DNA from 2 places in the Arthrobacter sp. 05L45_2 genome. Region 2 is predicted to be linked to the other one. Evidence: predicted binding sites of a transcription regulator. Region 2 holds the regulator's gene; the other holds the start of a gene.
What was found. Region 2 encodes HrcA, which represses chaperone genes, less so after heat shock. Its sites were predicted from a motif close to TTNGCACTCGNNNNNNNCGAGTGCNAA; they were not measured.

Region 1: groL (chaperonin GroEL) is a predicted target of HrcA. The motif match lies at 1,913-1,939, and genes of this name have one in related genera.

Annotation. Positions count from the first base shown of each region.
Region 1 is NZ_JBFTNO010000066.1:5,701-9,109, reverse strand. It holds gene groL (chaperonin GroEL) at 91-1,728, opposite strand; gene AC1DHD_RS07385 (ABC transporter substrate-binding protein) at 2,026-3,273, opposite strand; gene AC1DHD_RS07380 (cold-shock protein) at 3,345-3,409, opposite strand, start outside.
Region 2 is NZ_JBFTNO010000090.1:277-3,685, reverse strand. It holds gene AC1DHD_RS08930 (16S rRNA (uracil(1498)-N(3))-methyltransferase) at 1-131, opposite strand, end outside; gene dnaJ (molecular chaperone DnaJ) at 134-1,261, opposite strand; gene hrcA (heat-inducible transcriptional repressor HrcA) at 1,341-2,354, opposite strand; gene AC1DHD_RS08915 (DUF3097 domain-containing protein) at 2,581-3,409, shown strand, end outside.

The DNA of each region.
Region 1 (3,409 bases), on a different contig from region 2:
CCCCACCAGTAGTGGGACCGCCGTCGTCGAACGTGCCGTCGCTGACAGGAACCTGCCAGGCCAGGCGTTCAGGGCCTGAGGGCCGGGTGGTTAGAAACCGCCCATGCCGCCCATGCCGCCCATGTCGTCGCCGCCGCCCATCGGGGCGCCGGCCTTCTCGGGCTTGTCGKCCACAACGGCCTCGGTGGTGAGGAACAGACCGGCGATGGAGGCCGCGTTCTGCAGGGCAGAGCGGGTCACCTTGACCGGGTCGTTGATGCCGGCAGCCAGCAGGTCGACGTACTCGCCGGTGGCAGCGTTCAGGCCGTGACCGGCGGGCAGGCCGCGGACCTTGTCGACCACAACACCGGGCTCGAGGCCGGCGTTGAAGGCGATCTGCTTCAGCGGGGCGTCGATGGCTACGCGGACGATGTTCGCGCCGGTTGCCTCGTCACCTTCGAGCTGCAGGTTGGCGAACGCCTTGGCGCCGGCCTGGATCAGGGCCACGCCGCCGCCGGCGACGATGCCCTCTTCCACGGCAGCCTTGGCGTTGCGGACAGCGTCCTCAATGCGGTGCTTGCGTTCCTTGAGCTCAACTTCGGTTGCGGCACCGGCCTTGATGACTGCAACGCCGCCGGCCAGCTTGGCCAGGCGCTCCTGCAGCTTCTCGCGGTCGTAGTCGGAGTCGGAGTTTTCGATCTCGGCACGGATCTGGGAGACGCGGCCGGCGATCTGGTCGGCGTCGCCGGCACCTTCGACGATGGTGGTCTCGTCCTTGGTGACAACAACCTTGCGGGCCTTGCCCAGCAGTTCGAGTCCGGCGGTCTCAAGCTTGAGGCCGACTTCCTCGGAGATGACCTGGCCGCCGGTGAGGATGGCGATGTCGGCCAGCTGCGCCTTGCGGCGGTCGCCGAAGCCCGGTGCCTTGACGGCGACGGACTTGAAGGTGCCGCGGATCTTGTTGACGATCAGCGTGGCCAGGGCCTCGCCCTCGATGTCCTCGGCGATGATCAGCAGCGGCTTGTTGGACTGCATGACCTTTTCGAGGACAGCAACCAATTCCTTGACGTTGGAGATCTTGGAGTTGACGATCAGGATGTACGGGTCCTCAAGGACCGTTTCCTGGCGCTCRGCGTCGGTGACGAAGTAMGCGGAAATGTAGCCCTTGTCGAAGCGCATGCCCTCGGTGAGCTCGAGCTCGAGGCCGAAGGTGTTCGACTCCTCGACGGTGATGACACCTTCCTTGCCGACCTTGTCCAGGGCTTCGGCAATGAGTGCACCGATTTCGTTGTCACCGGCGGAGATGGACGCGGTGGCGGCGATCTCTTCCTTGGTTTCGATTTCCTTGGCGGAGGCCAGGAGTTCGGTGGTGACGGCCTCGACGGCCTTCTCGATGCCGCGCTTGAGGGACAGCGGGTCAGCGCCGGCCGCGACGTTGCGCAGGCCTTCCTTGACGAGGGCCTGGGCGAGCACGGTGGCCGTGGTGGTACCGTCACCGGCGACGTCGTCGGTCTTCTTGGCGACTTCCTTGACCAGCTCGGCGCCGATCTTCTCGTAGGGGTCGTCCAGTTCGATCTCCTTGGCGATGGAGACACCATCGTTGGTGATCGTGGGGGCGCCCCACTTCTTTTCGAGGACGACGTTGCGTCCACGCGGGCCGAGGGTGACCTTGACGGCGTCGGCGAGGATGTTCAGGCCCCGCTCAAGACCGCGGCGTGCCTCTTCATCAAATGCAATGATCTTGGCCATAACGGCAGTAGTCCTTTCGGGACAGTCGTTAAGAATGGACCTTTAGCTGCGGTGCCCGCGACGGACGATTCCTGCCCGGCAGCCTCTGTACGCCGCCGGGCCGGGGATCTCACCCCAGCCAGGTATTTCTCTCGCTCCCGGTCAGCCCGCCACCACGCCGCGACCGGCGGAACCGGGCGTCGGGTTAGCAGTCCATACGCGGGAGTGCTAACTCAATAATTAGCACTCCCCCGGGGAGAGTGCAAGCAGTGGAGGCGTGGAAGTCCGCCGTCGGGCGGCGCTCTTCGCTACGAGCGATCAGGAGCCGGTGCTGCGGGCCGTTTCGCTGCCGGTCATCGCGGCCTTGTTGTCCGCCCCGTAGGTGTAAACCATGTAGGCCGCGGCCGTAACGTCGCCGTTGCTGTCGAAGTTGATCGGCCCGGAGGCGCCGTCGTAGTCGGGTTGTTTGCCGGCGTGGAGGGCGGTGATGCAGTCCTGGTAGGACGCGCAGGCCGTCGCCGCGCCGGATTTGCCGGAATCACCGGCATCCGCCGCTGTCCCGCCGGAGACGCTGACCAGTTTGGCGGCGATCGAGGAGCCGGCGTCGTCTTCGGCAGCGGCTGCGGCGAGGGCCGCGAGGTTGACGGCGTCGTAGGTCTCGGCCGCGAAGGCCATGTCCTTCAGGCCCGGGTCCACGGCCACCAGTCCGGCCTGGAAGTGCGCGGAGGGGAAGGTGCCGGGGAGGATCCCCCGGGCGCCGTCCAGCGCCTTGGCCCCGAGGCCGTCCCCGTACTGGTTGACCGCGCCGTCGCTGAGGATGAGTTTCTTGCCGGCCAGGCCGGCGTTGTTCAGCTCGGCGATTGCCCCCTGCGCGCCGCCGCGGGCCACCAGAACGACGGCGTCCGGGGCGGCCGCTTTGGCAGCCGCGGCCGCCTGCTGGGCGTGGCCCGGCGTGAACTCCGCGTCGACCGAGGTGCCGAGGCCGGCGGCTTTCGCCGCGGCCGCGACGGCCACGGACACCTCCTTGCCGTAGTCGCCTTCCTCGTGAACCACGGCGATGGTCTTGGCGCCGCCGTCCTTGGCGAGCTTGACCAGCACCGAGGCCTGCGCAATGTCAGCAGCAGCGGTCCGGAAGTAGTAGCCGTCGCTCTTGTATTTACTCAGCCCCGGCGCGGTGTTAGCCGGGGAAATCATGGCTACTTTGGCGTGCGCCAGGACGTCGATCGCGGCCGCCGCCCGGCTGGAGTCGGTGGGGCCGATGACGACGTCGGCCTTGGCCGCCACGAGGGTCTTGGCCTGGGCGGCGGTGTCTGTGCCGACCGACGCCGGGAGCAGTTCCACCGGGCGTCCCTTGTGCCCTCCGGCCGCGTTGATCTCCTTGACGGCCAGCTTGGCCGCGGCCAGCTGGGGCGCGTTGAGGAAGTCCTGCTGGCCGGTGTTGTCCAGGATCAGACCGATCCGCAGCGTTCCGTCCCCGCCCGCTTCAACTGCCTCCACCCGTGCATTGCCGCCGGAGCCGGCACAGGAAGTCAGGGCGAGCGCCGTGGCCACTCCAACGGCGGCCACCCGCCCATAGCGGTTGAGCTTCGGCGTGCGGTCAAGGGGGCGGATGGCGGCCGCGGTCGAGGGGAACTCCACTAGGCGGGCCGGACGCTTTCGGCCTGCGGGCCCTTTTCGCCCTCGCCGACTTCAAGTTCCACCC
Region 2 (3,409 bases):
ACGGACTCCCCCACAGCCAGCCGCTTGACCGTCACCGCATGGCGCGCCTCGGCGCCGTCCAGGACGAAGTGCGCGCCGGGAACCAGCTGGTCCAGGGTGCCTGCGGGCGTGAAAAAGACGGGGTTGCTCACTGCTACAGGTTACCCAGCCGTCCCCGCAGCTTTGCGAACACGCCGCCGCTGGCTGCGAGCTTGCCTTCGGTRAAMTGCTCGCCGCGGAGTTTGGCGAGCTGCCGGAGCAGGTCCTCCTGGGCGGCGTCGAGTTTGCCTGGCGTGTCCACCTGCAGGTGGACCTTCAGGTCGCCACGGCCGTAGCCGCGCAGGTGAGTCACGCCCAGGCCACGGAGGGTGATGACCTCGCCGGACTGGGTCCCGGCCTTGACGTCGATCTCCTGTTCGCCGTCAAAGGTTTCCAGGCTCACTTCGGTGCCCAGGGCCGCAGCCGTCATGGGGATGTTCAGGCTGGCGTGCAGGTCATCGCCTTCGCGCACGTAGGTGGAGTCGCTGTTGACCCTGATCTCGACGTACAGGTCTCCCGCGGGGCCGCCGGCGGGACCGGCCTCGCCCTGGCCGGAGAGCTGGATGCGGGTGCCGGTGGCCACACCGGCGGGGACCTTCACGGTCAGGGAGCGGCGGCTGCGGATGCGGCCCTGGCCGGCGCACTCGTTGCACGGGTCCTTGATGACAGTGCCGAAGCCCTCGCAGCTTCCGCACGGGGCCGTGGTCATGACCTGGCCAAGGATGGAGCGCACGGCGCGCTGGACCTGGCCGCTTCCGCCGCAGATGTCGCAGCGTTCGGGGTGGCTGCCCTCGCGGCAGCAGGAACCCTCACACGTGGGGCAGGTGACGGCCGTGTCCACTTCCAGTTTCTTGTTGACGCCGAACACGGCGTCCCGGAGGTCGATCCGAACGCTGATCAAGGCGTCCTGGCCGCGGCGGACCCGGGACGCGGGACCGCCCTGGCCGCCCGCCCCGCCGAAGAACGTCTCGAAGATGTCCTGGAACGCGAAGCCCTGGCCGGCGTAGCCGCCGCCGAATCCGTTGTCCGTCCCGTTCTCGTTGCCTGTGGTGTCGTAGACGCGGCGTTTCTGCGGGTCGGAGAGGACCTCGTAGGCGTGGGTGACCGCCTTGAAGCGCTCCGAGGCGTCATCACCGGGATTGACGTCCGGGTGCAGGGTCCGGGCAAGCTTGCGGTAGGCCTTCTTGATCTCTTCGCCAGTCGCTTCGCGGGAGACTCCAAGAACGTCGTAGTGGCTGCTCAAAGTGTGTATCTCTTCCTTTTTGTACTGCCAGTGGGGCACTGCCTGGTAGAGGCAACAAAGTGGTGACCGGGTCCGCCCGTCAGGGGCCGAGGATCCGGGACAGGTAGCGGGCCACCGCGCGCACGGCGGCCATGGTGGTTGGATAGTCCATTCGGGTGGGGCCGAGGACCCCTACCTTGGCAGTCGCGTCCGGCCCGTAGCCGGTGGCAACCACGGAGGCTTCAGACAACCCGTCGTAGGGGTTCTCCCGGCCGATGCTGACGGTGACGCCGCGGGGGTCCTGGGCCATGTCGCTGAGCAGCCGCAGCATCACTACCTGCTCCTCCAGCGCTTCGAGGACGGGACCGATGCTGAGCGGGAAATCCACGTTGGAGCGCGCCAGATTGGCCGTACCGGCCATCACCATCCGCTCCTCGCGGCTGCTGGCGGCCAGGGATTCCAGCCCCCGTGCCAGGGCCTGGGCTGGGCCGCGCCGCACCGGCGGGCAGCTGTCCACCACGGCCTGCAACGACTGCGGCAGCAGGCTCAACCGCGTCCCGGCGAGCCGGTTGAGGAACAGGGCACGAAGCTCTGCCAGGGCGTCGTCGCCGAAGTCCTGTCCAACGTCGATAACGCGCTGTTCCACTTTGCCGGTGTCCGCGATCAGCACCGTCAGTACTTTGCGGGGGGCCAGGAGCACGAACTCGATGTGCCGGACGCGGGCGCGGCTCAGCAGCGGGTACTGGACCACGGCCACCTGGTTGGTCAGCTGCGACAGCAGCCGCACGGTCCGGTCAAGGACGTCGTCGAGGTCATCGGATCCCTCAAGGAGCGCCTGGATAGCCCGGCGCTCCGCCTGCGACAGGGGCTTGACCGCAGAGATCTGATCCACGAACAGGCGGTAACCCTTGTCCGTCGGGATCCGGCCGGCACTGGTGTGCGGTGCCGTGATCAGGCCCTCGTCTTCCAGTGCGGCCATGTCATTGCGGATCGTCGCGCTGGAAACGCCCAAATGGTGGCGCTCCACCAACGCTTTGGACCCCACGGGCTCGCGGGAGTGGACGTAGTCCTCGACGATGGCGCGCAGCACTTCGAGTTTGCGTGGCTCGCTCACKCTCCACCTCCAATCGACMCGTATCGSTTCGCCGGTGCCGGCCGGACTGAATCCCCCGGTTAGCACTCGACATGCCTAAGTGCCAACCAGTCTAATATGAGTCGCGCCGTTGTTAGCATTGGATTCGCTGCGGGCGTGAACCCCGGGAACCGTGTCTCCGGGCAGACAACGCGCCGCGCCCATGGTCCTTCCCCGAATTTCCCGAGTGCAAAGCAGTGTGTAGCAGATGTCGTACGAGAACTGGGGTGCGCAGGATCTCACCGCGCCCGCCAAGGCCCAACTGCCCGAGATCCCGGTGGAACGCGGCATGGTGCTGGAGGACGTGCAGTCCGGCTGGGTCGGCGCCGTGACCCGGGTGGAGAAATCCGGGGGTATGTACGTCGTGGCCCTGGAGGACCGGCGCGGTAAGTTGCGGTCCTTCCGGCTGGGCTTCGGTTTCCTGCTCAAGGGGCAGCCCATCCGGCTGATGCCGCCAGCCCCGCGGGCTGCCCCGGCCGGCCCCGCCCGGAGCGTCCGGACCGCGTCCGGTTCCGTCCGCGTCGAAGGGCAGCGCGCCCAGGTGGCGAAGGCCAGCCGGATCTGGGTGGAAGGCAAGCACGACGCCGAACTCGTTGAGAAAGTCTGGGGCGATGACCTGCGGGTGGAGGGCATCGTCGTCGAACCCCTGCACGGCATTGACGACCTCGCCGCCGCCGTCCGGGACTTCCGGCCCGGCCCCGGTCGCCGCCTGGGCGTCCTCGTGGACCACTTGGTCCCCGATTCGAAGGAATCCCGCATCGCCGACGCCGTGATGGCGTCTCCGGGTGCCGCCGGCAACGTCCTGATTGTCGGCCACCCGTATGTGGACGTCTGGCAGGCGATCAGGCCGGCGGTCCTCGGCATTGAACGCTGGCCGGTGATTCCGCGCGGCGTGGACTGGAAGACCGGCATCCTGACGGCCTTCGGCTGGCCGCACAGCACCAAGGAGGACATCGGCCTGGGCTGGCAGAAGCTGCTCGGCGCCGTGCGCAGCTACACGGACCTGGAGCCCTCGCTCCTGGGCCGGGTGGAAGAGG